One region of the Rhizobium sp. 05N430 genome, then DNA from elsewhere that is predicted to be linked to it. Evidence: riboswitches for the same ligand, from Rfam matches in the RefSeq annotation. Region 1 holds a riboswitch; each other region holds the start of a gene.
What was found. A riboswitch is a leader RNA that binds a small molecule or an ion and turns the genes downstream of it on or off. The one in region 1 is predicted to bind thiamine pyrophosphate.
Positions count from the first base shown of each region.

Region 2: linked by a shared signal. The riboswitch ahead of thiB (thiamine ABC transporter substrate binding subunit) and the one ahead of thiM (hydroxyethylthiazole kinase) in region 1 are both predicted to bind thiamine pyrophosphate.
Region 3: linked by a shared signal. The riboswitch ahead of AC1DJO_RS05725 (ABC transporter permease) and the one ahead of thiM (hydroxyethylthiazole kinase) in region 1 are both predicted to bind thiamine pyrophosphate.

Region 1 covers NZ_JBFTMO010000002.1:651,498-661,898, forward strand. Annotated here, with positions in the region: gene AC1DJO_RS06820 (ABC transporter substrate-binding protein) at 1-426, shown strand, start outside; gene AC1DJO_RS06825 (carbohydrate ABC transporter permease) at 498-1,436, shown strand; gene AC1DJO_RS06830 (carbohydrate ABC transporter permease) at 1,429-2,277, shown strand; gene AC1DJO_RS06835 (YdeI/OmpD-associated family protein) at 2,344-2,952, shown strand; gene thiD (bifunctional hydroxymethylpyrimidine kinase/phosphomethylpyrimidine kinase) at 2,984-3,796, opposite strand; gene thiE (thiamine phosphate synthase) at 3,793-4,428, opposite strand; gene thiM (hydroxyethylthiazole kinase) at 4,425-5,228, opposite strand; TPP riboswitch at 5,282-5,378, opposite strand; gene AC1DJO_RS06855 (sn-glycerol-3-phosphate ABC transporter ATP-binding protein UgpC) at 5,420-6,481, opposite strand; gene AC1DJO_RS06860 (sugar phosphate isomerase/epimerase family protein) at 6,504-7,358, opposite strand; gene AC1DJO_RS06865 (ROK family transcriptional regulator) at 7,393-8,631, opposite strand; gene AC1DJO_RS06870 (carbohydrate ABC transporter permease) at 8,671-9,513, opposite strand; gene AC1DJO_RS06875 (carbohydrate ABC transporter permease) at 9,510-10,401, opposite strand, start outside.
Region 2 covers NZ_JBFTMO010000004.1:271,405-281,805, reverse strand. Annotated here, with positions in the region: gene AC1DJO_RS11820 (RNA polymerase factor sigma-32) at 1-758, shown strand, start outside; gene AC1DJO_RS11815 (M48 family metalloprotease) at 813-2,357, opposite strand; gene AC1DJO_RS11810 (thiamine ABC transporter ATP-binding protein) at 2,610-3,320, opposite strand; gene thiP (thiamine/thiamine pyrophosphate ABC transporter permease ThiP) at 3,307-4,944, opposite strand; gene thiB (thiamine ABC transporter substrate binding subunit) at 4,944-5,966, opposite strand; TPP riboswitch at 6,016-6,130, opposite strand; gene AC1DJO_RS11795 (MDR family MFS transporter) at 6,185-7,720, opposite strand; gene AC1DJO_RS11790 (MarR family winged helix-turn-helix transcriptional regulator) at 7,836-8,363, shown strand; gene AC1DJO_RS11785 (thiamine diphosphokinase) at 8,406-9,062, shown strand; gene AC1DJO_RS11780 (ABC-F family ATP-binding cassette domain-containing protein) at 9,066-10,401, shown strand, end outside.
Region 3 covers NZ_JBFTMO010000002.1:415,692-426,092, forward strand. Annotated here, with positions in the region: gene AC1DJO_RS05700 (LacI family DNA-binding transcriptional regulator) at 1-470, opposite strand, end outside; gene AC1DJO_RS05705 (sterol desaturase family protein) at 616-1,650, shown strand; gene AC1DJO_RS05710 (sugar ABC transporter substrate-binding protein) at 1,819-2,748, shown strand; gene AC1DJO_RS05715 (hypothetical protein) at 2,823-3,068, opposite strand; gene AC1DJO_RS05720 (outer membrane protein) at 3,249-3,881, opposite strand; TPP riboswitch at 4,023-4,125, shown strand; gene AC1DJO_RS05725 (ABC transporter permease) at 4,238-4,978, shown strand; gene AC1DJO_RS05730 (ABC transporter substrate-binding protein) at 5,012-5,950, shown strand; gene minC (septum site-determining protein MinC) at 6,082-6,828, shown strand; gene minD (septum site-determining protein MinD) at 6,860-7,675, shown strand; gene minE (cell division topological specificity factor MinE) at 7,672-7,929, shown strand; gene AC1DJO_RS05750 (amidohydrolase family protein) at 7,926-9,164, opposite strand; gene AC1DJO_RS05755 (gamma-glutamyltransferase family protein) at 9,167-10,401, opposite strand, start outside.

The DNA of each region.
Region 1 (10,401 bases):
GACGGCAAGGGTCTGGCGCCTGAGAATATCGGCCGTTTTGCCTTCCCGACAGTCGATGGCGGCGCGGGCAAAGCCACTGATACGCTCGGCGGTCTGAACGGCTGGGTGGTCACCAAGAAGGCGTCCAAGGAGGCGATCGACTTTCTCGCCTATCTGACGAATGCCGATAACGAGCGGGAAATGGCGAAGAACGCCATGTTGCTGCCGGTCGCTGTCGGCGCCGATGACGGTGTCGTCAACCCGCTGCTCGCCGAATCCGCCAAGCAGCTCGCCGGTTCCACCTGGCACCAGAACTTCTTCGACCAGGATCTCGGCGCCGCCGTCGGCCGCGTCGTCAATGACGTCTCGGTCGAAATCGTCTCGGGCCAGATGAGTTCGAAGGATGGCGCCCAGCAGATCCAGGACGCGTTCGAACTGGAGCAGTGATCCACTCCGCATTCTCTTCCCGGCGCCGCAAGGCGCCGGGACCTGATCAGGCGCATGCGAAAGCAGGACACATGGCTGACATTTCCGTTTCAACTGGCATCGGCGCGAAAGGCCTTTCCAAGAGCGCGCGAAAGAACCGCAGTTCGATCGCGCATGACCGCTGGGCCATCCTGCTGCTCTTCCTGCCGCCGGCGCTGATCCTTTTCACGCTCTTCGTCATCATGCCGATGGGCGAGGCGGCCTGGTACAGTTTCTACAAGTGGAACGGCTACGGCACGCCAACCGAATTCATCGCCTTCAAGAACTTCCAGGTGCTGTTCCGCAATGCCGCCTTCAGCCAGGCGCTCATCAACAACGGCCTGATCATCATCATCTCGATCGCCATCCAGGTGCCGCTGGCAATCTGGCTTTCGACCATGCTGGCGCACCGCATTCCGGGTGTCGTCACTTACAGGCTGATCTTCTTCCTGCCCTACGTCCTGGCAGATGTCGCGGCCGGTCTCATCTGGCGCTTCGTCTATGACGGCGACTATGGCCTGTTTGCCGCAACGGCCAATTTCTTCGGCTTTGCCAACCCCTATGTGCTGGCCGACAAGGACGTGGCGATCTATGCGGTGCTCGGCGTCGTCGTCTGGAAGTACTTCGGCTTCCACATGATGCTGTTCATCGCCGGCCTTCAATCCGTGGACAAGAACGTGCTCGAAGCAGCCGATATCGACGGCGCTTCCGGCTGGCAGAAATTCCGCTACATCACGCTGCCATTGCTCGGCTCGACGCTGCGCCTGTCGATCTTCTTTGCGGTCATCGGCTCCCTGCAGCTTTTCGACATGATCATGCCGCTGACCGGCGGCGGCCCATCGAACTCGACGCAGACGATGGTCACCTTCCTCTACACCTACGGCGTCATGCGCATGCAGGTGGGCCTCGGCAGCGCCGTCGGCGTCGTGCTGTTCATCATCTGCGTGACGCTCGCCTTCGGCTACAAAAGGATATTCATGCGCAATGACTGACACGACCGACACCATTCGCATGCAAACGGGGACGAAAGTCTATCTCTACGTCTCGCTGACGCTGATCGCCGCCCTCGTGCTCATTCCGCTGCTGACAACGGCGCTTGGCGGCTTCAAGACGCTGGGGGATTTGCGCGTCAATCCGTTCGGCCTGCCGGCCGCATGGCAATGGTCGAACTATACTGACATCCTTTTCGGCGAGCGCTACTGGCTGCAGATCTTCAATTCGCTGGTCATTGCGGTGCTGACAGTGTCGCTGACGCTGATCGTCTCGTCGATGGCAGCCTTCACCTTCGCGCATGTGCGCTTCTTCGGCTCGTCGTTCCTGCTGAACTATTTCCTGCTCGGGCTGATGTTCCCGGCCGCCACCGCCATTCTGCCGCTCTTCATCCGCATCCGCGATCTCGGATTGCTGGATACCTATTGGGGCGTGGTGCTGCCGCAGGTGGCCTTCGGCCTTGGTATGAGCATTCTCTTGTTTAGGAATTATTTTCGCAACCTTCCGGAAGAATTGTTCCAGGCGGCCTTCGTCGATGGCTGCGGCTATCTGCGCTTCTTCTGGTACATCTCTCTACCGCTATCGCGGCCGATCATCGCCACGGTTAGCATCATCTCCTTCGTCGGCAGCTGGAACAGCTATATCCTGCCGCTCATCATGCTCAATTCGGAATCGAAATATCCCTGGCCTCTCGGCATCATGGTCTATCGCGGCGAATTCGGCACCGAATGGCAGCTGGTGCTGGCCTTCATCACGTTGACGATCATGCCGACCATCATCGTCTTCTTCCTTGCCCAGAAACACATCATTGCCGGTCTGACGGCCGGAGCGGTCAAGTCCTGAGCGAGTTGAAGTTTGCGCCGTGGCCGCTACCATGGCCGGGCGCAGGCTTCACGGGGGATAAAGCGAATGGCTCCGATCGTCGTCGATCCGGACAAGGTGCATGAATTCAGCAATGCCGGGGAATTCTACGACTGGCTTTCGAAGTATCACGATAAAGAAAACGAGGTCTGGATCCGCATCTTCAAGGTGGCCTCGGGCCTGCCATCGATCACGCCCGTCGAGGCGATCGATGCCGTGCTCTGCTGGGGCTGGATCGATGCGGTGCGCAAGAGCCTCGATGAGAAGAGCTATTTGCAGCGCTACACCCGGCGCACGAAGAACGGAACATGGAGCCAGATCAACGTCGACAATGTCGCACGACTGATCAGTGAAGGCCGGATGACCGGTCACGGTCTGCGCGAGGTCGAGGCCGCCAAGGCCGACGGCCGCTGGGACCGTGCCTATGGCAGCGGCAAGAACATGAAGATCCCCGACGATCTGCAGGCGGCGATCGATGCCGAGCCGGAGGCGAGGGACATGCTGGCAAAGCTCAGCGAGCAGAACCGTTTCGCGCTGGCATTCCGCATGCACAAGATCAAGACCGAAGCCGGCCGGAGGCGGAATATCGAGAGCTTCGTCGCCATGCTCAAAAAGGGCGAGACGATCTATCCGCAGGGAAAAAAGCAGAAGGGTTGAGACCGGCGGCTTTTTCGCCGGTCCCGGTGTCTCACAGGTCCGGCTCGTTCCACAAGGCGTGAAAGTGATGGACGGGGCCGTGACCTGAGCCGACGCCGAGTTGACCTGCCGCCGCCACCGCATCGGCGAGGTATCGCTTGGCGATGGCAACGGCGGCTTCCGGCGATTTGCCCTTGGCGAGCTCTGCGGCAAGAGCGCTGGAAAGAGTGCATCCGGTACCATGGGTGTTCTTCGTCGGAACCCGCGGTGCCTCGAACCAGGTGATGTGATCGGCGCTCGCCAGCACATCGGGACTGTCGTTGCCGCCGAGATGGCCGCCCTTGAGGAGAACCATTCCAGGGCCGAGCGTCAGCAGCTTGCGCGCCTGATCCTGCATCTGCTCGCGGCTTTCGGCATGGCCTTCACCGAGCAGCGCTGCCGCCTCCGGCAAGTTCGGGGTCAGCATCGTTGCGAGCGGCAGGAGACGCGTGGTTAGCGCGCCGATCGCAGCAATGTCGAGGAGGGTGGCGCCGCCCTTGGCGATCATGACGGGATCGAGCACGATGGGAATACCGCGATGCGGCTGCAGGGCATCGGCGACCGCCTCGGCAATCGCGGCATTGGCGATCATGCCGATCTTGACGGCATCGACGCGCACATCGGCGAAAACCATGCGGATTTGCTCAGCGACAAACGCCGGAGAGACCGTCTGCACGGCAGAAACGCCCGTCGTGTTCTGTGCGGTCAGCGCCGTCAGCACGGCCATGCCATAGGTGCCACGCGCCGAGAAAGCCTTGAGATCGGTCTGGATGCCGGCGCCGCCCGAGGGGTCGGACCCGGCAATCGAGAGGACGTTACGGATCATGAGCGTGCCTTTCTGATGCTGGCTGCGATGGCTGCGGTCGCCGCCTGCGGATCGGGCTGGCCGCAGATCGCCGAGACGACCGCAAGGCCCTCGGCGCCGGTGGCAAGCACCGGGCCGACATGCTCGGCCTTCAGCCCGCCGATCGCTACGGAGCGAACCGGGCAGGCACGAACGAGATCGGCCAGACCTGTCAGGCCGATCGGTTGCTTATGGTCAGGCTTCGTCGCGGTGGCAAAGACCGGGCCGATTCCGGCATAATCGACGATGGCGGGATCCACCGCGGCGGCAAGCGCCGCCGTCTCGACCGACAGGCCGAGGATCATGTCCGGCCCGATCTTCCGGCGAGCTTCAATCGCGCCGAGATCATCTTGGCCGATATGCAATCCGTCGGCACCGAGCGCGATCGCCGCCTCGACATCGTCGTTGACGATGAGCAGCGCGTTGCTGCCCGTGAGCACATGCTGCAAAGCCCGGCCGGTTTCGATCATTTGCCGGGTGTCCGCCGTCTTGTCGCGCAGTTGCACGATGGTCGCCCCGCCGGCAACGGCGGCACGCGCGGTTTCGACAAGCCCGTATCCGGCACAGAGATGCGGATCGAGGACGAGATAGAGGGAAAGATCGAAGGTCTTCACGCCGGGCTGATCCTTGCCGCCTGGTCGAGGCCCGGACCGTCGAGTGCCGCGAGCGCATCAAGGAAACGCCAGGAGAAGGAGCCGGGGCCTTTCGCTTCCAGCGCTGCCTGTTCGCCGGCGACGGCAAACATTGCCAGCGCTGCGACTGTCGCATCGAAAGTCTCCTCGGGCGCAATCGCGGCAAAGGCGCCGGTCAGGCAGGTCAGCGAGCAGCCGAGCGCGGTGATCTGCGGCATGAGGGCCGAGCCGCCGGCGATCCTGACAGCACGCGCGCCATCGGTGACGAAATCGATCGGACCGGTGACCGCAACGGCAGCACCATACTGGGCGGCAATGCTGCGGGCGGCACCTTCCGCCTGCTCGACGGGATCGCGGCTGTCGACGCCCTGGCCGCGGCTTTCGCTGCCGGCAAGCGCGATGATCTCGGAAGCATTACCGCGGATGATTGCCGGATTGAGATCGAGCAGCGCCGCAACGCTCTCCCGGCGGTAGCCCGTCGCGTAATGGGCGACCGGATCCAGCACCCAGGGCTTGCCGTTGCGGGCAGCGGCCTTCGCCGCCTGTTTCATGCCGCTCACCCAGGCGGGCGACAGCGTGCCGATATTGATCGTCAATGCCCCGGATATCGCCGCGAATTCACCGGCTTCCTCTTCGGCATGCACCATGGCGGGCGAGGCGCCCGCGGCCAACACGACATTGGCGGCGATGTTCATCGCGACATAGTTGGTGATGCAGTGAACGAGCGGCGGCGCGGCGCGCAGCGCGGTCAGCAATTGTCCGGGTGATCTCGAAGTCGTCATCTTGCGTCCCTTGTGGGGCGGGGCAAGACGCCGGAGGCCGGACGAACGAAAGCGAAGGGCCTCGAGCGACTCCCTCCGCCAGCATTATCTGGTTCAGGTTCAAAGGGTACTTCTCAGCCCGCCTTCCGGCGAACGCCCCTGTCTCTCAACGCCTTCGTCATCGCAAATTATCGGCGGCTTGTCACGCCCTATCAGTTCAGCCGGGCCTCGCCGCTGACGATACGCTGCTCGCCTTCATCGAAGAGATGAACGGCATCATGAATGGGCGCAACCTTCAGGACATCGCCGGGCGCTGCTCTGATCCGCTCGCGGAAGACGCAGCTGATGGTCTGCGTACCGAGTCTGGCGATGACGAGGGTTTCCGATCCCGTCGGCTCAACGACGACAGTGGTGATCTCGATGCCACCGGGGTCGAGCCGGAGATGTTCGGGGCGGATGCCGTAGGTTACGGCATCGCCCGGACGGCGGTCGCTTGGGAGGATGATGCCGTCTTCGGTGCGGAAACCCACATCCGTCATGCTGCCCTTGATGAAGTTCATGGCGGGCGAGCCGATGAAGCCCGCGACGAACAGGTTGTTGGGCCGGTCGTAGAGATCGAGCGGAGAACCGGACTGCTCGATGCGGCCGTCCTTCATGACGACGATCTTGTCGGCCATGGTCATGGCCTCGATCTGGTCGTGGGTGACGTAGATCGTCGTCGTCTGCAGCCGCTGGTGCAGTTCCTTGATCTCCGAGCGCATCTGGACGCGCAGCTTGGCATCGAGATTGGAGAGCGGTTCGTCGAAGAGGAAGACGGCCGGGTCGCGCACGATTGCCCGGCCCATGGCAACACGCTGGCGCTGGCCGCCGGAGAGCTGTTTCGGATAGCGTTCGAGCAGGCTTTCGAGGCCGAGAATCTTGGCGGCATTGCCGACGCGCTTGTCTATCTCCTCTCGCGGCATACGCTTCAGCCGCAGCGAGAAGCCCATGTTCTTGGCAACCGTCATATGCGGATAGAGCGCATAGTTCTGGAACACCATGGCGATGTCCCGGTCCTTCGGTGCCAGCTCGTTGACGATGTGCTTGCCGATCTGGATCTCACCGCCGGTAATGCCCTCGAGGCCGGCGATCATCCTGAGCAGCGTCGATTTTCCGCAGCCGGACGGTCCGACGAGAACCACGAACTCGCCGTCGCGGATATCGACCGATACGCCCTTGATGGCCTTGAACGCGCCATAGTCCTTGCGGGCATTATTCACGGAAACATGAGCCATTGTCGTCCTCCCCAGGCCGCGATCAGAGCGTGTTCAAGGTGTTTCTGAGAAAGCCGAGGCCGACGCGCTCGCCCTCCTTGCGGGCCTCCAGGTCCTTGCCCGGCCAGCCGTAGGCGGCATCCTCATGCTCGATCGAGATCGTGCCGTCGAAACCGTAGCTCACGGCCTGGCGCAGGAATTTCGTCCAGTCAAGAAGGCCGAGGCCGGGCAGCTTGTATTGCCACCAGCCCTTGCCGTGATAGCCGACGGCCTGCTGTACGGCGGGATCGATCGCGGTGTCCTTGGCATGGAGGATGGCAATGCGGTCCTTGACGTCCTCGAGCGCCTTATAGGGATCGACGCCGATGCGCAGGAAGTGCGAGGGGTCGAATTCCAGCCCGAAGCGGCGGTCTGGAATGCGCTTGAACAGCTCGTCGTAGCCCCTCGGCGTCGTGCCGACGAAATTGTCCTTCGGCCCTGGCCAGTTTTCGATCGCGAAGATCAGGCCGCTCGATGCCGTCTCGGCAATCAGGCCGTTGGTGTAGGCGGCGAAGTCGTCATAATTGGCCTCGTCGCTGGCTTCATCGTTGCGTCCCGGGAAGATCACAAAGATCGGCACACCAGCCTCGCCGATCGCCTGGGCGAATTCCGAGGTGCGCGAGCGCAGATCCTTGCGCTTGGCATTGTCGGCGTCGAGCTGGTTGCCGAAATAGGTGATGGAGGAGACGTAGAGATTGCGCTCGCGAGCGAGTGCCACGGCAGAGCGGACCTTGTCGGGCGTCTTGATATGCCCGCCGACATCGATCTCGATGGCATCGAAACCGGCGGAGGCCGCGAAATCGACCACTTCTTCCAGCGGCCGGTCGTTGAACGTCGACGTATAGAAACCGATCTTCATCAAAATCCTCCCAGGCGCCGCCGCGGCGGCTGTTCTAGTTGTTCAGGCGATCCATGTATTTCAGGGGTGAACGCGTGCGTTGAACCTCATCTGACGACGCTAGCATCAGCGCTGCCGCCATTGGCATGGCCGCAGCACCGATCGCCGAAGCATCGTCGCCAAGCGAGGCGCGGTGAAGCGACGGCAAAGCGGCGTCGGCGGCATCGAGATGCTCATGTACATAGCGCAGCAGCTCGTCGATCATGCGGATCGGCAGCCGCCCGCCGACCAGGATGGCGTCGGGATCGATGATCATGCCGATATGCCGGACAGCGACGGCCAAATGGGCGCTCATCTCCCGCAGCCATTGCGAGACCAGCCGCTTTCCGCGCGTATCGAGCGTCAGTAGATCCTGCGGTACGCTGACCTTGATGCCGTGTTCCGCGAGGAACTCGTAAAGGCAGAACAGGGAAAAGATCTCGCCGAGCAGCCGCACCTTCTGCGCCCGCTCGTCCTTACCGTCGGCAATCGGCAGCCAGCCGATTTCGCCGCTAAGGCCCATGGCGCCGCGGTGGCCATTGCCATCCAGCACCAGTCCGCCGCCGGGGCAGGCATTTATGGCGATGTAGAGGAAGCTGCGGCTTTCGGCGCCGAGCCCATAGTCGAGTTCGGCCAGTGCCGCGGCATTGGTTTCGTTCTCGATGAAGACGGGGTGCTGCGTCAGGCCTTCGATCGCGGTGCGCACGTCGAATTCCAGCCATTCGGAATAGTCGGCCGGCTTGCCTGGAAAGGATATTTCGCCCAGCCAGTCCGGCATGGCGAGACCGATACCGGCCAGATGAGCGTCGTCGATCAGGCGGCTGCGCTGAAAATGTGATATCGCGTCGGCCGACAGCTGCATGAATTCGGCAGGCAGAATGTAGCGCTTTTCGTGATGCACGCGGGCACGCACATTGCCGACCGCGTCGACGGCAAGGATGGTCAGGTGATCGCGGTCGATATTGATGCCGATGGCGAAGAACGCGTCCGGATTGATCTCGAGCTCGATGGCGGGCTGTCCGCGCAAACCGTGGCGGCGCCGAGCCTCGATGATCAGGCCCTCGTCCAGCAGCCGGTCGACGATGCGGGCGATGGCCGGCTTGGTGAAGCCGGTCTGTCTTGCAATCTCCGCCCGCGAAATCGGGGCCTGCCGGTGGATGCAGCGCAGCACGACGGCGCGGTTATGCTCGCCTGCATCTTCGACATTTGCCCCCGATAGATCGGGGGAGAGCTTGACGCCCGCGGTCTGGTTCATGGTCGCGATCCTTCATCTTCCATCGGCATCAGACCGGTCTCATCCCTTGACTGCGCCGCTGGTCATCGCGCCGAGAATCAGTCTCTGGAGCGACAGGAAGGCCACGATCGCCGGTACGACGGAGATCAGGCAGGCGGCGGCAAGCAGCTGGATCGACGAGTCGGTCTGCATGCCGCGGAAGTTAAAGATACCGACGCCGATCGGCATCAGATTGTTTTGGGTCAGCAGCAGAAAAGGCACGAGGAATTGCGACCATCCGGCAATGACGGTGATAATAAAGACCGAGGCGATGCCCGGCGCCGAGAGCGGCAGGACGATACGCCAGAACACCGAGAAGCGATTGCAGCCATCGATCATCGCGGCCTCGTCAAGACTGCGCGGGATGCTATCGACTGTGCTCTTCAACAGCCAGGTCGCCAGCGGCACCCCGAGCGCGATATAGACCATGACGACGGCAAAATGCGTGTCGAGCAGGCCTAGCTTGTTCATGTAGCGATAGAGCGGCACCATGATCACAAGCGGCGAGATCATCTGGAAGAGCAGCAACCCCATCATCGACAGGCCCTTGCCGCGAAAGTGGAAGCGCGAGAAGGCATAGGCTGCAGGCAGCGCCACGATGAGAACGCCGAGACCGCTGAGCGCCGCAAGCTTCAGCCCGTTCCACAGATAAAGCGGGAAATAGCTGTTGTTGAGAACGGCGACGAAGTTTTCCATCGTCGGATTGTGTGGGATGTAGCGGGCGACGCCGCGATAGATCTCGCGCCGGTCGCGCATCGCCATCGACAGCAGATAGGAGAGGGGGCCGGCGAAGAAAACGAACATCGCCAGCATGAACAGATAGCTCAGAAAATCGCCAAACCGCGTGCCGGTGCGCCCGCTCATTGCTCTTCCTCCTTGGGCAGGAACGACGCATAGACGAAGGCGAGCCCGAGACTGATGATCAGCATCAGCACGGAGAGAACGCTGCCGCCCGACAGGTCGTAATTTCTGAAGACGATGTTGAAGACGTAAAGCGAGATCACTTCCGTCGCACGGCCGGGACCGCCACCTGTCAGCGTGATGATCGCGTCGAAGGTGTTCAGCGTCATGATGGTGATCAGGATCATGTTGACCAGGATCGCGGCGCGCAGCTGAGGAATGGTAACGAAGAAGAACTGCTGCGATCCGGTTGCGCCATCCACTTCCGCCGCCTCGTAGAGCGAGGGGTCGATCGCCTTCAGTGCCGCATACATGACGACCATCGAGAAAGCCGCACCGCGCCAGATGTTGGATATCAGCGCCGACCAGGGCGCGATCGACGGATCCGAGAGCCAGGCGACGGCGGGCAGGTGCATCATTCTGAGGATGCTGTTCAGCGCGCCATAAGGCGCTTCGGAAAACAGCATCTGCCAGATGATGCCGCCGGCGATACCCGGGACTACCCAGGCGACAAGCGCCGTGGTGCGCAGGATCGTCGTGCCGAACAGGCCGCGCTTTTCGCCTCGAACGACGACGACCGCGACGGCAAGTCCGAGGATCTGCTGGCCGATAACGCTCCCGCCGACGAAGATCAGCGTTGCCCACAGGATATCAGGCAGCTGCGGCGAGCTCAGCGCATTGGAGATCGAGCCGAGTGTATAATCCTGATTGTCGCCGATCAGCGTGGCATTGGTGAACGACAGGCGGAACACGTCGATGACGGGGTAGAGATAGAAGATGCCTATGACGATGATCACGGGCATGATCCAGGGCAAGGGTGCCCCGGCGAAACGGCGCATGAACGATCTGCTG
Region 2 (10,401 bases), on a different contig from region 1:
ACGACCGCGGCGCGCGCAACCAGATCGCCATGGCGCATATGCGTCTTGTCATCTCGATGGCCGGCAAGTTCCGCAATTTCGGCCTGCCGATGAGCGATCTCGTGCAGGAAGGGTATGTCGGTCTGCTTGAAGCTGCGGCGCGGTTCGAGCCCGAACGCGAAGTGCGGTTTTCGACCTATGCCAGCTGGTGGATCCGTGCCTCCATCCAGGATTATATCCTGCGAAACTGGTCGATCGTTCGCGGCGGCACAAGCTCAGCGCAGAAGGCGCTGTTCTTCAATCTTCGCCGGTTGCGCGCCAAGCTGGCGCGTGGCGACACCCAGCTGACCGTACAGTCGATCCATCAGGAAATCGCTGCCGCGCTCGGCGTCAGCCTTGCGGACGTCCAGACGATGGATGCGCGGCTCTCCAGCAACGATGCGTCGTTGCAGGCGCCTTCGGTCTCCGGGGATGCCGACAGTGCCGAGAAGATGGATTTCCTCGTCAGCAACGAGCCACTGCCGGACGAGCAGGTGACGAACATGATCGACGGCGAGCGCCGCCGCGTCTGGCTGGCCTCGGCGCTAACGCATCTCAACGAGCGCGAGATGAAGATCATCAGCGCACGGCGCCTGGCAGAAGACGGAGCGACTCTCGAAGAGCTCGGCGCCGATCTCGGAATTTCGAAGGAGCGGGTACGCCAGATCGAGAGCCGGGCGATGGAAAAGTTGCGCAGCGCGCTTGTCAGCGCCGATCCGCATATGGCCGCCTACGCCTGAAAGTAGTCTTTACTCCCAGAAGCACAGACTGGCCCGGTTCGCACCGGGCCTTTTTTATTCGGCGATGATTTTCACGCGGTCGCCGGGTGCAACGGACGCGCCCATCGGCAGGGCGTTGATCAGCTTGAAAAGGTCGAGCTTGCGATCGGTGCCCATCATCCGGGCCGCGAGCGTGGTGATGTTGTCGCCGGCGCGTACCGTGACGACGCGGATGCGCAGCGGCTTCAGCGACGACATCTCGTCCGGTGTCATGCGGCGGAAGCTCGCTCTCAGCACGTCCGCCGTCTGCTGCAGCGCTGTGCTGCCCTTCGGCACGGCCGTCAGGAAACGGAAGATCTGCTGGTTGTTGCGGATGACGGTCACGTCGAAATCCCAGCGGTCGGCGCTGGCGCGGGCGGTTGCGGCTTCCATGCCGTTGATTGTCGTCGCCTGGATCGTCGACGGGTCGAGGCCGGTCACCCAGCCGCTCGAGATATAATTTGTCAGGCTCTGGTTGTTGCTATCGGCCACGCCGTCGAAGCGGATCGCCACATCGCCCGGGCCGGTCGCCATGACGGCTTCGACCTTGTTGTCGATGGTGAAATCGGGCGGCACGTCGAAGCGAATGCCGAGGCCACCATGCAGGAAGGTCTGGCCGCGCACATAGCCCTCTTCGGGGCTGTCGCCGTAGAGCAGGCCGTCGATGCCATCGAGATAATAGTCACGGCCCTTGTCGCCGACCTTGCCTTCCTGGCCGAAGGCGCGGGCGTGGTCACGCGCAAGCTCGATGCGCTGGGCCGAATTCGGGTGGCTCGACAGGAAGTCGAGGCTCTGGTCGGCGTCGGGATCGGCCGACATGAAGCGGCTGTAAGCGGCCATGCTGTCAAGGAAGCGTGCCGCCGAGTAGGGATCGTAGCCTGCCTCACCCAGCATGCGCACGCCGATCACGTCGGCCTGCAGTTCCTGCTGGCGGGAGAAGGCGGCGAGACGCAGTTTCCCGCGGGCGAGCGCCTGCTTGCCGGCGATATCGCTCGACAGGACCTCGGCGACCACACGGCTGGCGATGACTTCGGCCTCTTCGCGCTTCTGGCGCTCGATGCCGTGGTTTGCGGTCACGTGGCCCATTTCATGCGATAGCACGGCAGCGACTTCCGAAGCGTCGTTGGCGAGTGCCAGCAGGCCGCGGGTGACGTAGAGGTAGCCGCCCGGAAGCGCGAAGGCGTTGATCGCCGGCGAATTCAGGATGGTGATACGGTAGGACTGGCTCGGGTTTTCGGAAACCGCCGTCAGGGCGCCGGCAATGCGGGCAACAAGCCGCTCGGTCTTGGCATCCTTGTATTCGCCGCCGTAGCTCGCAACGATGCGCGGATGCTCGCGCGCACCCATGGCGGCGCGCGGGTCGTTCTTCTGGACCTCATCGACGATCTGCGGATTGGACGAGGGGGAAACCGTCGGCTGGTAGGACTGTTCGATGATCGACTGACAGCCGTTGAGAGCCATGGCAGCTGCCGTCAAAAGCAGCGCATGCCGTCCCCGTTGACGCAAAGCGGATAGCACGTTCCTGGAAGGCGCGGGTCTCGTCCACGTCGTCATGCTGTCCAGTCTGGCTCTCCGAGTCATCTTGCTTTTCGGCCGGCTCGCCAAATGTTCGATCCGGCCACTTCCAACGGGGTTCAACAGGCGTCCATCCCGCTTCTCGCATTGCACAACGGGGGAACAGACGTCATTGCTGTAGCTGATTTCCGCATCGGTTGCATAGCGAGACTCTGCGTAATTATGGCGCCGTTGTAATTTAGCAAGCTTAGCGTGGTTAAGGAGTTCTTTCGCTCCGATGAAATTGTGGCGAAAGTGCCATCGCGGCGTGGATATTCGTCAGCCCTGCAGAAATTGCCGCAATGCGGGCGTGCTCTGATCAGCCAGATACTCGCTCAACGGCGCGGCGAGCGCAATCGCGCCATGGTCGATGAAAACGCCATACTGTGCAATGCGGCGAACCTCATCGGGGTCATGTGAAACGATGATGACGGTCGCTCCGGTCTCGCGCTGCATCGCCGTCAGAAGCTCTGCCATGCCGTTGCGCAGGCTGGGGTCGAGGGCGGCAAAGGGTTCATCGAGAAGCAGGATCGGCCGCTTGCGGACAAGGGCGCGAGCGAAGGCAGCGCGCTGCCTTTCGCCGCCGGAAAGCGTTGCAGGAAGCCTTTTTTCGAAGCCTTCCAGACCGACCTGCGCCAGCGCAGCCGCGATGCGGCTGCGGTCCGCCGGTGCGAGCTTCAGGGCCGGATTAATGCCCAGTCCGACATTGGTGAAGATATCGAGATGAGCGAAGAGATTGTTGTCCTGAAAGACAAGCGAGACGGGCCGCTCGGCCGGGTGACTGCCGGTAACATCATGTCCGGCGAGCAGAACGCGGCCGCTCTCCGGCGTCTCGAAACCCGCCAGCAGATTGAGGAAGGTCGATTTGCCGGCGCCCGATGGGCCTGTCACGGCAATGATCTGGCCGCGGGGCAGCGTGCAATCGAAATGGAAGGCGTGGCTGCCGAGCGTCAGGCGGACGTTCTGCATGGTGATATCAGCGGCCGTCATCGGCACCATGTCCTCGCATCTGGCCGGATGTTCCGGCAATCGTCAGCAATAGGCAAATGAGGCCAAGGATCAGCGCAAGGCCATCGGCATCGTTGGTTCTGTAGCTTCCCATGCGGCTGTAGACCAGCCATGGAAGCGTGACAAAACCATCGGATCCGAACAGGGCGACAGCGCCGAGATCGCCGAGCGACAGGGCCATAGCGAAAGACAGGGCGGTCAGCAACGGCTTGCGCAACCCCGGCCAGTCGATGAGCCGCAGCCGCGCCAGGCCGGTCAGGCCGAGGCTCGCCGCAAGGCGCGCGGTGCGGCGCTGATGGACGAGATAGGCCGGTTCGAGCACGCGCATGACGAAGGGCAGGGCCATCAGCATGTTGATCAGAACGACGAGGACGGGCGCAAAAACAGAGGCGTCGCCAAATGGCCTGAGCGCCATGAACCAGCCGGTCGCAAGCACTACGGGAGGCGCCAGCAGCACCATTGACGAGGCTCCGCCCGTCGCGGCGTAGAGGGCGCGGCTGCCGCGCCTGGAGCGCTTGTCTGCGCTGATGGTCTGGCGGGCGCGGATCAGGGCTGCTGACACGACAAGGGCCAATGTGGCGGCGGAAAGGGATATGCCGCAGCTCATCGCTGCGGCCTGCCAGAAGACCGGCTCGCCGACCAGCTTTGGGAGGTCGGCTCTCAGGCCCGCCACCAACACGGAAAGCAATGGCGAAAGCAGAAAAGCCGTGGCGAGGACGAGGAGCAGGCCATCCGACAATTTTGCCATTGGCATTCTGCCATCGAAACGCATGGAGTGGCGTCCGGCGGTCAGCCCTTCGTCACGGCTGGCGGGGAGAAACGACATGGCGCCGAGGATGAGGCCGGTCAGGGTAATCTGCAGCAAGGACAGAGCTACCGCGCGGCCCGGATCGAAGTCGAAACGCAGCGACTGGTAGATCGCCACCTCGATCGTCGTTGCCGCTGGTCCGCCGCCAAGCGTCAGCACCAGCGTGAAACTGGTGGCGCAGAGCATGAAGATCAGCCCAGAAATGCCGGGGATCAGGCCGCGGATCGCCGGCCATTCGATGAAGCGGAAGACGGCGCGCGGGCGCATGCCGAGATTACTTGCCATCAGCCAGTATTCGGACGGCAGCCTCTCCAGGCCAGCGAGCATCAGCCGGCAGGCGAGCGGCAAGTTGAAGAAGACGTGAGCGAGCAGGATACCGGTCAGGCCGTAGATGCTGACGGGTTCGGACAGGCCGAGCTTGAGCAATGCGGTATTGAGCAGGCCCTGCCGTCCCCAGATGCCGATGAGCCCGAGCGCGCCGATCAGAACGGGCAATCCCATTGGCACGGCCATCAGCCGGATGATCCAGATACGGCCAGAAAAGTTAGGCTGCCGGGCAAGTGCCCGCGCGACGGGGAGCGCCAGGAGGACTGAGAGCAAGGTCGAAAGGGCGGCCTGTAGCAGCGTGAAGCGCAGGACGCGGAGAATGTAGGGATCCGAGATGATGCCGGCGAAGGCAGAACCTCCGCCGGAGGCAGCAAGCGAGATGGCGGCGATGCCGATGAAAAGCAGGATGGCGGCGAGGCCGATTGCCCCGCCCGCCAGCGCATTTCGCCGTTCCGCAGCCGTCTGCAGCATCAGTTCATGCTCATGGCCGTCAGCCACTCGTCGATCCAGGCCTTGCGGTTCTTGGCGACATCATCGGGGCTCATCAGGAAGGTCTTGGACGGATTGACCAGCTTGCCAAAGGCGTCCGGCAGCGGCGTGGAAGTGGCCGAGACCGGCATCATCCAATTGTTGGTTGGGATCGTGTCCTGGAAACCCGGCGTCACCATGAACTTCAGGAAGTCGCGGGCGAGTTCTTTATCCGGCGCGTTCTTGAGAAGGCCGGCGACTTCGATCTGGATGTAGTGACCTTCGGAGAACGCGGCGGCCTGATAGCGGTCGGTGTTCTCGGCGACCATGTGATAGGCCGGTGAGGTCGTGTAGGAGAGCACCATCGGCGCTTCGCCCTTGGTGAACAGGCCATAGGCCTCCGACCAGCCAGGCGTCACTGTCAGGATGCGGCTCTTGAGCTTCGCCCATGCTTCCTGCGCCTTGTCGCCATAGACGGACTTCACCCAGAGCAGCAGGCCGAGACCCGGTGTCGAGGTGCGTGGATCCTCGATGACGATCTTTTGCGATGGGTCGCCATCGACCAGTTCCTGCATGCTTTTCGGCGGGTTCTTGATGGTCTGCGTGTCGTAGATGATGGCGAAGTGGCCGTAGTCATAGGGAACGAAGACATCGTCCTTGAAGTCGCCCGGCACCTTGAGGGCGCTGGTATCGACGCCGCTGGCGTCGAACAGGCCGGTGTCCTTGGCTTCGGTGATCAGGTTGGTATCGATGCCGAGAACGACGTCGGCCTTGGTCGAGGCGCCTTCGAGCTTCAGGCGTGAGAGAAGCGCCACGCCATCGGCGACGCTGACGAAATTGACCGTGCAGGCGCAGGTCTTCTCGAAGGCTTCCTTGACCTTGGGGCCGGGGCCCCATTCCGAGGTGAAGCTCTCGTAGGTGTAGACCGTCAGCGTCTTGTCCGCGGCCTTCGCCTGCGACAGAGTGACGGTTGCGGCAAGGAAAGCCGTGGCGAATGATGCGATCAATGGTTTGCGGCCGGGCATGGCGCGCCTCCTCCTAAAAAGTTTTGTCATGGGGGAAAAGGGCGGTGCCTGGTGTCACGCGTCTAATCCCTCCGCCGGTGTTAGCCGGATCAGGTTCCGCGGGTTGGCTTGAAAGCCTCTCAGCCAGATATCCTTGCGGATACAGGGCACCCCGTTAGAGCGTTGGCAGATGTATAGCGATGCAGGCTTTATGACAAGGGCGCAGCGCGCCCTTGCCGCTACTCGGCGGCTTCGGCGGCCGCGGCCGCGTTCTTGGTCTCGCCGTGGCGCGGCAACTGGACCGGTTTCAGCGAAAGCGCTGCAATCAATCCAATCAGAGCAAAGGCGCAGGAGGTCATGAACAGCGGTGTGAAAGCGCTGGCATAGGCATCGGCGACAGCCTGGCGGCTGGCTTCCGGGAGGGCCGCCATCATCTTCGGCGTCAGCTGCTCGATATCGGTAACGCCGGGGATGGAAACGCCGACCTTTGCCAGCTGCGAGCCGATGATGGCGCCGTAGATGGAGATGGCGATCGAGGCGCCGCCCATGCGCGACAGCGTGACGGAACCGGTGGCGGCGCCGACGTCACGCGCCGGAGCGGCGTTCTGGACGCCGATGACGGGCACCTGCTGCGACAAGCCGATGCCGATGCCGTGCAGCATCATCAGCAAGCCGATAATCGGCAGCGGCGTACCGGCATGGACCTGCGTCAGGAGTGCAAACGCCACAGCGCTGCAGGAGAGGCTGGCAATGGCGAAGGGCTTGTAGCGTCCGGTGCGCGAGATCATGCGCCCGGCAAAGAGCGAGCCGCAGACGAGGCCGCCGGTCAACATGACGAAGAGCAGGCCGGCATGCGAGGGCGACAGGCCCGTGGTCGTCTGCAGGAACAGCGCGAAGTAATTGGCCATGCCGATAGCGATGCCGCCGCCGGTGATCGACATGATCAGGAGAAGCGGGAAGGTCGGGTTGCGGAACAGCGACAGCGGCACGATCGGTTCGGCGGCGCGGCGCTCGACGAAGAGCCAGGCGATGGCGCAAAGCGCGCCGATACCGATGATCCCCAGGCTCTGCGGCGCCAGGATCGAGCCGAACAGTTCGCTGCCGTCGGCCATCAGCACGATGCTCGTCGTCGTCATCGCCAGCAGAAGGGCGCCGGCATAATCGATCTTCGGGCGGCGGTGCGGCTTGCGATAGGGCAGCATCAGCGCAAGGCCGATCAGCACGACGAAGCCGATCGGGACGTTGACGAGGAAGATCGAGCGCCAGCCGAAGAGATCGCTCATCATGCCGCCGAGAACGGGGCCGATGGCGCTCGATGCCATCAGCACCAGGCTGGAATAGCTCTGGTAGCGGGCACGTTCGCGCGGCTCGAAGAGATCGGCATTGACGGCGAAGATCGATACCATGATGCCGCCGCCGCCCAGGCCCTGGAGCACGCGGGCGGCGATCAGCGTATTCATCGAGACGGCGAGACCACAAACGGCGGAGCCGACGGTGAAGATCGCGATTGCGGTCATCATCACGTATTTGCGGCCAAAGAGGTCACCGAGCTTGCCATAGACGGGCATCACGGCGCTCAGCGACAGCAGATAGGCGGAGCCGATCCAGCCGAAGCGTTCGAGGTGGCCGAATTCGCCGACGATGGTCGGCAGCGCCGTCGAGACGATCTGATTGTCCAGCGTTGCCATGAACATCGCGGTCATCAGAAACAGGAAGAGAATAAGCCTGCGGCGGGGATCCGTCACGAGCGGCTGGGAGGCAAGCTGCATATCCATGAAGACAGTTCCAATCTTGATTGCCAATTTATGTGACAAAAGCATATAAATGTCAATGACACCAGAATGACGCAGGCATATTTCCTTCGCGCAAGCCTTCTGTTATGCTCGGCGCATGAACGAGAAACCCGCCCGCATTCACGAGCTTGATCCGCTGTCACTGGAGAACGAAAGCGTTTCCAGCATCGGCCAGAGCATGACACGCATGAAGCTGATGACCGGGCGCCGGCTGATCGGGCGTTTGGCAATCCAGAGCGTGGCGCCGGATCTCGAGCTCTCGCATCTCGATGTTCTTGACGCCGTGCGCCGGGCGCAGCCGGCCGATGAAGTGACTGTCGGGATGATTGCCGACATGCTGCGGATCGATCCGTCTCGCGCCAGCCGCGTGGTGGCCGACATGGTCAGCCGCAACATTCTTCGCCGCGAAGCATCGCAAGCCGATGCGCGGCGCATCGTCGTGGTGATGACGCCGATCGGCCAGCGGCTGCTGTCGGAAATCCGGGCGCAGAAGCTGTCGTTGATAACCGAAATCCTCGACGGCTGGAGCGACACGGACGTTGATGCCTTCGCAGCACTCTATGAGCGCTTTATCGACGGTTATGAAAAAGCCTTCGAACGGCGCGATAAGGGCACGCCCGGTTAAGCCCCGCCCCTTTCCCTCGACCCCTGCTTTGCGCTATGGGCAATGCCCATGACCCAGACGACCTTCACGATCCTGCTCGGCGGCGAGCTGACGCCGACAGAGCGGCTGCGAAATGCGATTGCCGGCAGCCGCTTCATAGCCGCCGATGGCGGCATGCGGCATGCGGCAGAGCTCGGTGTCGTGCCGGAGCTCTGGGTGGGTGATTTCGATTCCACCGCACCGGATCTCGAAGGTGCGTTTCCGGGTGTGCCGAAGCAGCCATACCCGGCAGCCAAGGCCTCGACGGATGGCGAGATCGCTGTTTCCGAAGCGATAGCCCGTGGCGCGAAACGGCTGATCCTTGCGGGTGCGCTGGCGGGTGAGCGGTCCGACCATGCGCTTCAGCACCTCCTCTATGCCGTCAGCCTCGCCGAACACGGTATCGACCTGTTGCTCACTTCGGGGCTGGAGGAAGCGGTTCCGCTTCTTTCAGGTTCCATCGAGCTCGACCTGCCGAAGAACAGCCTGTTCTCGGTTCCCGGTTTCAGCGAATTGCGCGGTCTCTTCATCGAAAACGCGCGCTATCCGCTCTCGGATTTCCATTTGCCGTTCGGCTCGTCGCGTACCATTTCCAATGTGGCAGAAGGCAAGGTTCGGTTCACGCTCGGCAGTGGCCGCGCGATCGTCCTTGCCCGCCCCTATGACCTTTCCGGAGTCTGATCCTTGGCGCCTCCCATTCTCAAACTGGACGACATCTTTCTGAGCTTCGGCGGCGCGCCGTTGCTGGCGGGCGCAAGCCTGCAGGTCGAGCCGGGTGACAAGATCTGCCTCGTCGGCCGCAACGGTTCCGGCAAGTCGACGCTGCTGAAGATCGCGGCCGGCATTGCCGAGGCGCAATCCGGCGAGGTGTTCCGTCATCCCTCCTCGACGGTCCGGTATCTTGAGCAAGCGCCTGATTTCGGAAGTTTTGCAACGGTGCAGGCCTACGCCGAGGCCGGGCTTGGGCCGGGCGACGATCCCTATCGCGTCACCTATCTTCTGTCGCATCTCGGCCTCACCGGCGAGGAAGACCCGAAGAACCTTTCTGGCGGCGAAGCCCGCCGCGCAGCACTTGCCCGCGTCATGGCGCCGGAGCCGGATATCCTGCTGCTCGACGAGCCGACCAACCATCTCGACCTGCCGACCATCGAATGGCTGGAAGGCGAGCTGCAGAAGACGCGCAGCGCCCTCGTACTGATCTCGCATGACCGCCGCTTCCTCGAAAAGGTCTCGACGGCGACCGTTTGGCTCGATCGCGGCACTTCGCGGCGTCTGGATCGTGGCTTCGGGCATTTCGAAGTCTGGCGCGATCAGGTGCTGGAGGCCGAGGAGCTGGAACAGCACAAGCTCGGCAAGGCGATCGAGCGTGAAGAGCATTGGCTGCGCTATGGCGTTACCGCGCGCCGCAAGCGCAACATGCGCCGCCTCGGTGAACTGCAGACCATGCGCTCGCAATATCGCGGCCACAAGGGTCCGCAAGGCAGTGTCCAGGCGAGCGTTTCGGATGCGCAGGAATCCGGCAAGCTGGTGATCGAGGCAGACAAGATCACCAAGACATATGGCGAGCGGCCCATCGTCACGCCGTTTTCTATTCGCGTGCATCGCGGTGATTGCATCGGTCTCGTCGGCCCGAACGGTGCCGGCAAGACGACGCTGCTGAAGATGCTGACTGGCCAGTTGGCGCCCGACAGCGGCACCGTGAAGCTCGGCACCAATCTCGAAATCGCAACGCTCGACCAGAAGCGCGAGGAACTCAACCTCGACGACACGCTGGCCAATTACCTGACCGATGGCCGCGGCGAAAACCTGCTCGTCAATGGCGAGCAGCGCCATGTGACCGGCTACATGAAGGAATTCCTGTTCCAGCCGGAGCAGGCGCGGACGCCGATCAAGAACCTTTCCGGCGGCGAGCGCGCGCGTCTGATGCTGGCGCGGATCCTGTCGCGGCCGACCAACCTCTTGATCCTCGACGAGCCGACCAACGACCTGGATATCGAAACGCTCGATCTGCTGCAGGAAA
Region 3 (10,401 bases), 240 kb from region 1:
GGAACCTCGGGGTCGTCGCAGCGGGTGACGACCTGGGCGACCTCGACGCCAGCGGCGCGCACACGCCGCAGGCTCTCGATGACCTTCGGGTGATCCTGCGCGCAGATGATCAGCCCGGAGCGGCGAAAGCTCGGATTGGCGATGTGATGGGCCATGCCGATCGGATCGCTTTCCTTGATGAAGGTGCGATGCAGGATGACGGCGCGGTCGAGCGATGCGGCAATGCGCTCGAAGGCCTGGTTCAAGCGGGCGAAGAAGCTGGTTTCAGGGCGCACCAGAATGACCTCGATGCGGATGGCGCCGCGATGCGTTTCCGTCGAGCGCTCGCCGTAGCCAAGTTTCTTGGCCGCACGGATCACCTTTTCTGCCGTCTTCTCGGTGACGCCGCCGCGGCCGTTGATGACGCGCTCGACGGTGGCGATGCCAAGCCGGGCCTCTGTGGCGACATCCTGCAGTGTCGTCTTTTTCATCAAAACCTCCCCAAAACTCCGCTCGACAGTCAAGCATTGCAGCGCCTCTGGCGAAATCGCTCAGTTGATCAAAACACATCAAGACAGCGATGGGAAACGGCACTATTGCTGCGGTAATTTTCCGGCACGAGTTGGAGGATATCAGATGGACGACACACTTTACGGGAAGCGCAACAAACGCGGCGACTGGGCGCCTTCCAAGCTTATTCAGTATCCGCCTGTGTTCATCTGGCCAGTGCAGCCGCTCCGTTTCCTGAAATGGGTGTTCGGCTATCCGGGCTATCTGATGCCGTGGAACGTGCTTTATGCGGCGATCGGCACGCTGCTCTGGCTCTATGCAACGCCGTCGCTCGAGACGGCAAAGACCTTCTCGATCGGCTGGATTGCCTATCTGCTGGTGCGCAACGCCGCAATCGTCTTCGTCTTCTTCGGCGCGTTCCACCTGCGCCTCTACATGCAGAAGAAGCAGGGAACGAGCTTCAAGTTCAATGCCAAATGGCCCTCCGTCGGCAATGATGCCTTTCTGTTCGGCAATCAGACGGTCGATAATGTCATCTGGACTTTCGCCAGCGCCGTGCCGCTCTGGACGGCTTTCGAAGTGCTCACATTGTGGGCCTTTGCCAATGGCATCATTCCCTATGTCTCATTCGCCGAGCAACCGGTCTATTGCGCCGTGGTCATGCTCTTGATCCCGACATTCCGCGACCTGCATTTCTATCTGGTCCACCGGCTGATCCACTGGCCGCCGCTCTATCATGCCGTCCACAAGCTGCATCATAACAACGTCAATCCCGGCCCCTGGTCAGGTCTTGCCATGCACCCGATCGAGCACCTGCTGTATTTCTCCGGCGTGCTGATCCATTGGATCGTTCCGTCGAACCCGGTTCATGCGATCTTTCATCTGGCGCATGCCGGCCTTGCACCGGCGCCCGGCCATGCCGGTTTCGACAAGATCGTCGTCGGCGAGGAAAGCGCCATCGATACGCACAGCTACGACCACTACCTTCACCACAAGTATTTCGAGTGCAACTACGCCGATGGCGTGATCCCGCTCGACAAGTGGTTCGGCACATTCCACGATGGTTCATCCGAAGCGCAGGAGCGCATGGACAAGCGGTTCATGGAGCAGGCCAGGCGCCGCGCAGAAAAGAAGGCGCGCCGCGAACAGCAGGCTGGCTGATCCTCCCAGGTGAACGACCCGCAGGCCCGGCTTCTCCGCCGGGCCTTTTGCTGTCCGGATCCCTGCAAATGAGGGATTTTCATCAATTTTCCGCGGACCGCGCGATCTTCCCCGGCTAACGTTTTCCTGCGGCCGGCTGGCGCCGCCTTATCTCTGGGAGGAGAGAAAATGCTGAAATTGCTGACCACCAGCGCGGTTGCCCTGGTGCTTGCTGGGCAGGCGCACGCGGCCGATCGTATCGGTGTTTCGATGGGGACGCTCACCAACAATTTTCAGACGCTGATCGTCAACGGCATGCAGGATTATGCCAAGTCCGTCGGTGTCGAGCTGCAGATCGAGGATGCGACGACGGACGTCAACAAGCAGCTCGACCAGGTCAAGAATTTCGCTGCCGGCGGCGTCTCGGCCATCATCGTCGATCCCGTCGATTCAGATGGCACGCCGGCTCTCAGCAAGGTTGCCGAGGATGCCGGCATCCCGCTGATCTACGTCAACGTTCAGCCGACCGATCTTTCGACACTCGGCAAGCAACAGGCTTTCGTCGGTTCAAACGAGGCCGAATCCGGCACGCTGCAGACCAAGGAAGTCTGTCGCATTCTGGGCGGCAAAGGCAATGTCGTCATCATGATCGGCGACCTGACGAGCCAGGCCGCGCGTCAGCGCACTCAGGACGTCCATGACGTCATCGCGACGCCTGAATGCAGCGGCCTGAAGGTCGCTCAGGAGCAGGTCGGTAACTGGAGCCGCGTCAACGGCGCCGATCTGGTCTCCAACTGGCTGACATCGGGCTTGGAGTTCGATGCCGTTCTTGCCAACAACGACGAGATGGCGCTCGGCGCCATCGCCGCATTGAAGAATGGCGGCGCATCCACGGAGAAGATCATCGTCGCCGGTATCGACGCCACGCCGGAAGCCCTGCAGGCGATGAAGGCGGGCGACCTGAAGGTCACGGTCTTCCAGGATGCCAAGGGTCAGGGCAAGGGTTCGATCGATGCGGCTTTGAAGGCGATCAAGGGCGAAAAGATCGACCGCGAGGTCTGGATCCCGTTCCAACTGGTGACGGAGAAGAACATGGCGGACTTCGAACATCTGAACTGAGGCGCGGCTCGCCTCACGGGCCGCGTCATGAAGGCCACGCAGCGCTGACCCGCTCGTGGCCTTTTCACGCGCTCTCAGGTGGCAGGAAGCGGTTCGCTGATGACGACGAAATTGGCGCAGGAATGCTCGACATTGGCAATGCGGATGCGCAACTCGCGCCGCGATGTCAGCAGGAAGAGAAACACCTTCTTGGCGCGCTGTGCCCGCCGCAGGATCTCTTCGCCGCCAAACAGCAGGCCGTCACGCTCACCGAGTTCGAAGGCCACGTGCTCGCTGTAATTCTCGTCCGTAATGGTGATTGTCCCGAGACCCGACAGCATTGTGAGCATTCCTCATCATGAGGAATGACTTTTGTCGAAGTCCTAATTTAGTGCAACACGGTGTTCCGGTTTTCCACGGGGATGTTGGAACACCTAGAGCGGACTTTTGGAAAACGGCTAGCTTCGCGTCACGCCGTGTGAAGGCGTGCCGTCCGCGATCGCGCATTTCATTCCGTCTCCTCAGAACTTGACGCCGACGCCGATCATGATCGTGTTCTGGTTCAGATCGAAATCACCGCCCGCCGCACCGCCGAAGTTGCCGCTGCCGTAGTCGGTATAGCGATACTCGCCGCGGGCAAAGATGTTCTGGGTGAAGGCGTAGTCGATACCTGCGCCGATCGTCCAGCCGTTCAGCGTGTCGGAAACATCTGAAGCCCCGGTCGGATGACCTTCTGCCCGTGCGATCGCCCAGCCGGCGGTTCCGTAGAGCAGGGCGTTGTCGAAGGCATAGCCGACGCGGGCGCGGACCGAGCCCTGCCATGTCGTCTCGACGGAGCCAAAGGCCGTGTCCTCTTCGTTCCAGTTATGGAGGACATCGCCTTCGACGCCGATCACCCAGTTATTGTCGAACTGGTAGTTGTAGCCGGCAAAGCCGCCCAGGATCCCGCCGTTGGCGTCGACATTGGATGCACCGTCAGGATCGAACGTCGTCCAGCTATAGCCACCCTCGGCACCGATATAAGGGCCCGACCAGGTGAAAACCGGCGTTATTGCCTCCGGTTCAACCGGCGCAGGCGGTGGTGTCAGGTCCGCGGCCTGGGCTGATATTCCCGCCAGCGAAGCAGCAAGAACGGTGAGAATAGCGAATTTCATATTCGGTCTCCCTAAATTGCATGACACTTAGATAGGTAGCCCTGGGCCAAAAGTCTCTAGCCCTTTCGATCACAAATGCCTGGGCGCTGCGCAGGCGGCGGATCCACCATTGACAGTCCTTTGAAAACGCGACAGTTTCCCGCCCATTCCGAGGGGAGCATCTGACGATGCTGAGATGGCGCTGAGCCGGACCCTTGAACCTGATCCGGGTCATGCCGGCGTAGGAACGGAACAAGATGCCGCCGGTATCTCCCTTCGTCTTCGCTTTGCCTGGATCTCCATTGCCGTCTGGAGATCGCTTCGCAATGTCTGTTCTGCTGCGCTCACGCCCCTCAGTTTCCACTGACACCTGAACGATGCGCCCTCTCAACGCTCTCTATGGTGCAGTTTTGCTGCTTGCGATCTGGCAGGTGGTCATCTGGCTGTTTGCGCCGGCGCATTTCATCCTGCCTTCACCGCTGTCGGTCGCTTCGGTCTTTGTGCGGCAGCCGCTGTTCCTGCTGGAGCAGAGCCTGACGACGGCGCTTGAGATCGTGCTGGGATACGTCTGCGGAGCAATCTCAGGTGCGGCGGCGGCCTTCGTGCTGTCGGCCTTTCCGGCCGCCGGGGCGCTGGTCTGGCCGCTGGTGCTGATCCTGCAGGCCTTCCCGGTCTTTGTGCTGGCGCCGATCCTGGTCATTTGGCTCGGCTTCGGCATGGCTTCCAAGGTCGCCATGGCAACGATCATCATCTTTTTTCCCGTCGCTTCGGCTTTTGCCGACGGGCTGCGCAGGACCGAGCGCGATATCCTCGATGCCGTATCGCTGACAAATGCCAGCCACTGGCAGACGCTGGTCCGCATCCGGATGCCGCTTGCCGTTCCGGCACTCGTTTCAGGTCTGAGGATCGCTGCGCCGCTGGCGCCGCTCGGCGCCGTGATCGGCGAATGGGTCGGCGCGTCGGCAGGCCTCGGCTTCGTCATGGTCCAGGCCAATGCGCGCATGCAGACCGACATGGTCTTTGCCGCCATGGCGGTGCTGGCGGCGATGACGCTGATCTGCCGGGTGGTGGTCGACAGGCTCACCTCCGGCTGGACGCCGTGGGCAACCACGCGCTGAACGATTTTCAAACTGCACATTCATGGAGCAAACATGCTGCGTCTGATATCCGCCACCTTCCTTGCCCTTGTGGCGCTCGCTTCGCCGTCGCTTGCCAACCACAAGCTGACAGTGATGCTGGAATGGTTCGTCAACCCCGACCACGCACCGCTGGTCATCGCCGGGCAGAAGGGCCTGTTTGCCGCGCAAGGGCTGGATGTCGAGCTCATCCCGCCTGCCGATCCCTCGGCGGTGCCGCGGCTGATTTCCGCCAAGCAGGCTGATATCGGCATCCATTACCAGCCCAACCTCTACCTCGACCACGAAGCCGGACTGCCGCTGGTGCGGGTCGGCACGCTGGTCGAGACGCCGCTCAACACCGTCACCGTGCTTGCCGATGGACCGATCAAGAGTCTTGCCGATCTGAAGGGCAAGAAGGTCGGCTTTTCCGTCACCGGCTTTGAAGACGCGATGCTGAAGCGGATGCTGGAAAACGCCGGTCTCACGAAAGAAGACGTAGAGCTGGTCAACGTCAATTTCGCCCTGTCGCCATCGCTGATCGCAGGCAAGGTCGATGCCAATGTCGGCGGCTTCCGCAATTTCGAGCTGACGCAGATGAAGCTCGAAGGACATGAGGGCAAGGCGTTCTTTCCAGAAGAAAACGGCGTGCCGCCCTATGACGAGCTGATCTTCGTCACCCATCGCGATTCGATCGCCGATCCGCGGCTGCCACGTTTCCTCGCGGCCGTCGAACAGGCCTCGATCTTCATCACCAACCACCCCAAGGAAGCCTGGCAGCTGTTCGTCAAGGCCTACCCCAATCTCGACGACGAGCTGAACCGCACAGCATTCTTCGACACGCTGCCGCGCTTCGCCAAGCGTCCTGCGGCGCTCGATACCGGCCGCTACCAGCGGTTCGGGACCTTCATGCAGGAGATGGGTCTGGTGAAGACCGCGCCCGATGTTGCGGACCTTGCCGTCGAGGTAAAATAGCCCTGTGGCGGCCCTGCCACGGCGCCGTGCAAATGTCCCCGGCCGTTAACTGAACGTTGTGGCCGGGGCCACGCGTTAACTATTTGTTAACCACGAAGCAGGTACACCGAAGCAATCAAAAATTAACCAAGATTGCTAATGTGTTAACCGACGCGCGCTCCATCCGTATCAAAGGCCGTTCGTTCCTGGCGGTCGTTTTGACGCCCGATCTGCCCTTCGATGAATGGCTGGTCCGGCTCGACGATCTGGCCAAGCGTTCGGCAGGCTTTTTCCTGGGAAGGCCGGTTGTCCTCGATGTCGCCGACCTCCAGGCGGACCGGGCTCAGCTGAAGTCGATGATCGCTTCGCTTGGCGAACGCGGCGTCCGGATCATGGGCATCGAAGGCGCGCGGCCATCGCAGCTCGACGCTACCATGCCGCCGGGCATGAGCGGCGGCCGCCCGGCACCGGATGTCGATGTCGCCGACGTGCCGCAGGCGAAGGAGCCGGCGCCGAAGGCTGAGACGCAGGTGCAGGCCACTGCGCCCGTTCAGGTAACGCGCGCCACATTGTCGTCGATGGTTCTGCACGAGCCGGTGCGCTCGGGCCAGTCGATCATCTTCCCGGAAGGCGACGTGACGATCATCGGATCGGTCGCTTCGGGCGCCGAGATTATCGCCGGCGGCTCCATCCACATCTACGGCGCGCTTCGCGGCCGGGCGCTGGCAGGTTCGGTCGGCAACTCGTCGGCCCGGATTTTCTGCCGCAAGCTGGAAGCAGAATTGCTGGCGATCGACGGCATCTACAAGACGGCAGACGATCTGCCTGCCGAACTGCGCGGCCAGCCTGCGCAGCTCTGGCTCGAAAACGACGCGATCCTCGCATCGCGGCTGATTTAACGGACGAATGGTTTAGGACAGGAGAGGGGATATGGGTAAAGTCATAGTTGTTACCTCGGGCAAGGGTGGCGTTGGCAAGACGACCTCTACGGCCGCACTCGGCGCCGCTCTGGCGCAGCGCAACGAAAAGGTCGTCGTCGTCGATTTCGACGTCGGCCTGCGCAATCTCGATCTCGTCATGGGTGCCGAACGCCGGGTCGTCTACGATCTGGTCAACGTCATCCAGGGCGATGCCAAGCTCTCGCAGGCGCTGATCCGCGACAAGCGGCTGGAAACGCTGTTCCTGCTGCCGGCCTCGCAGACGCGCGACAAGGATTGCCTGACCGCCGAGGGCGTCGAGCAGGTCATCAACGATCTGAAGCGCAATTTCGACTGGATCATCTGCGACAGCCCGGCCGGCATCGAACGCGGCGCGACGCTCGCCATGCGCCATGCCGATATCGCCGTCGTCGTCACCAACCCCGAGGTCTCCTCGGTTCGCGACTCCGACCGCATCATCGGCCTGCTCGACTCCAAAACGGCCAAGGCCGAAAACGGCGAGCGGATCGAAAAGCACTTGCTGCTCACCCGCTACGACGTGACGCGCGCCGAGCGTGGCGACATGCTGAAGGTCGATGACGTGCTGGAAATCCTCTCGATTCCGCTGCTCGGCATCATTCCGGAGAGCATGGACGTCCTGCGCGCGTCCAATATCGGTGCACCGGTGACGCTCGCCGATCAGAACACGGCGCCGGCCAAGGCCTACTTCGAGGCTGCCCGCCGCCTGGCAGGCGAAGTGGTGCCGGTTACGGTACCTGGCGAGAAGCGCGGCCTGTTCGGCAAGATTTTCGGACGGAGGGCAGCATGAACGTGTTCAACTTCTTCCAGAAGAAAAAGTCCGCGCCTGTTGCCCGCGAGCGGCTGCAGCTTCTGCTCGCCCATGAGCGCATCACGCCCGGGGCCGACCTGGTCTCGATCCTGCGGGAGGAAATCCTCGCCGTGATCGCCAGGCACGTGGAAATCGACGGCGACCGGCTGCAGGTGAAAATCGACCGCGGCGAGCATGTCTCGGTGCTGGAGATCGACGTCGAAATTCCGGCGAAGGCAGCGCAGGCGGCTTAAGCCCGCAAGATGCTCGGCCTTGGTGCCTCGAAAGTCCTGCGCCCGCGTTTGCATCCAAAGATGACGCGGGCGTTTTCGCGGATCGCCTGTTCCCGGTCTATGCAATCGATCAGGATGATATCGGCAGGCGAGCCGACCTCGATCGGCTGCTCATCCCTGCCCATGATCCGCGCTGCCGAGGTGCTGATCATCTCGAAGGCCAGTTGCATGTCGCTGCGCCGCGAAAGCTGCGCGACATTGGCATAGAGATTGGCCATTCTCAGCAGCGATGCATCGCCATACGGCGTGAAGGGATTGAGGATATTGTTGCTGGCGATCGAGGTCAGCACCCCTTCGAATGCCAGCAGATGGGCTGGTGCCACGCCGCGCGGCACCAGCCGGTCATGATCGCGGCCATTCAGGAACAGATCAGTGGAGGGCAGTGTCGTGACGGCGATGCCCGCCGCTTTCAACTGACGTGCGAGCGACTGAACTTCGTCCGGCGCCATCGCGGAGAGGCTGGTCATGTGGCCGAGCGAGACGCGGTCCTGATGGCGGCGGCGCACCGTCTCCTCGATGACCGCAGGCAGATTGGTCTTCTCCGGCGAAAGATCGAAATCGAGATGGAAATCGATGGCGGTGCCATGCTTCTCCGCCAGATCGAAGATCATCCGGATCTGGCCCCGCGGATCGAGATCGATATAGGGCGCTCCGCCGACGAGGTTGGCTCCATCCGCGAGCGCCGCGTCGAGCATTTCAAACGTCTGCGGCTCGTTTGTCAGTCCGTCCTGTGCGAAGGCGCAGATCTCGATATCGATCGCGAAGGCATAGTCTTGGCGGATCTGCTTGATCGCCTCGAAGGAGCGCATGCCGGCGCGCGGATCGATCTCGACGAAGGTGCGCATGCGCATTGTGCCGTTGACGATCGCTTTTTCGACGACGCGCGCCGCGCGGGCATAGACGTCCTGCTCGGTGAAATCGGCCTTGGCTTTCGCCGTCTCACTGATGGCCTCGGCCAGCGTTCCCTCGCATATGCTGCAACGATCGAGGATGCAGGCCTTGTCGAGATGAACGTGGCTGTCGGTAAAACCACGGCTGGCAAAGGCGCCCTGAGCATCCGTCGTCTCGATGGCCTCGCAGACGAGGTTCGCACCGATCGCCGCGATGCGCTCTCCGGCGATGCCGATATCGACAGGCCCATCGAAAGGCTCGAGGCGCGCATCGCGGATCAGCAGATCGAAAACCGGCGTGCTCATCATCAGAGACCGATCGCCCCGCCATCGCTGCGCGGATCGTGGGCGCCGGTGATCGCCTTGTCATCACCGATGCAGATGATCCCGGCCTGGCCGCCGAGCTGGCTGAAGGCATCGATGCTGCTGACCTGATGGCCGAACGCCCCCAAGCCTTCCAGCACCGAAGCGCCGGCATTGGCTTCGATCTTCAGACTGTCCCTGGTGTCCGAGAAGGTTCGCCCGAGCAGGAAGCGCGGCTGCGACAGGGCAGCCAGCGGGTCGAGCCCGTGGTCGATGAGCAGCGAAAGCAGCAGCGCCAACGTCTGCGGCTGGCCGTCGGCGCCTTGCGTGCCATAAAGCAGATGCGGGCGCCCATTTTTCAACGCCATGCCGGGGTTCAGCGTATAGAATGGCCGCTTGCCGGGTCTCACATGGTTCGGGCTTGCCGGATCGAGGCTGAAAGCCGCACCGCGGTTCTGCCAGAGAATCCCGGTGTCACCGGCAACCACGCCGCTTCCCCAATCGAAATAGATACTCTGCAGCATCGAAACGCTGCGCCCTTCGGCATCGACGGCAGCCAGGAACGCCGTGTCGCCATGCTTGTATGGGTGCGGCCATGGCATCGCATGGCCGGGGTTGATCGTCCGGGCTTTTGCCGACAGCCGCCCGGGCGCCAGCAGCCGTTGCGTGTCGATGGCGGCGAAGAGCGGATCGGCAATCGCTGGCCGGTCGAGGAAGGCCTGTTTCACCGCCTCGACGAGATGATGATAGAAACCGGCCTCCCGATAATCGAAGCCGGCCATCGCGAACTCGCCAAGCACGCCCATGATGCCGAGCGTCGTGACACCTTGCGTCGGCGGTGGCGGGGCGAGAAGCGTCAGGCCGCGGTAGGGGAGAGACAGAGGCTCCCCGGCGATCGTCCGGGTCCTGGCGAGATCGCTGGCTCTTACCGGCGACCCCGCTTCGGCGAGGCCCAAGGCGATACGGCGGGCGAGGGCGCCTTCATAGAACTCGCGTGGACCGTTCTCTGCGATGGCGCGCAGCGTTGCCGCCAGGGCCGGTTGGCGCTGGATGCCGTCATCAGCAAAGAGCGCCGAAAATCCGGGCCACGACGCCAGTTCGCCCTTGCGGAATTGGTGCCAGAAGCGCTGTGAAGCGCTGACCGGAAAGCCGTTCTCGGCGAGCGCGATGGCATCGTCCAGAAGCGCGGCAAGCGTTTCGTGCCCGCCCCATGCCGCATTCGAATGAGCGAGCAGGTGTC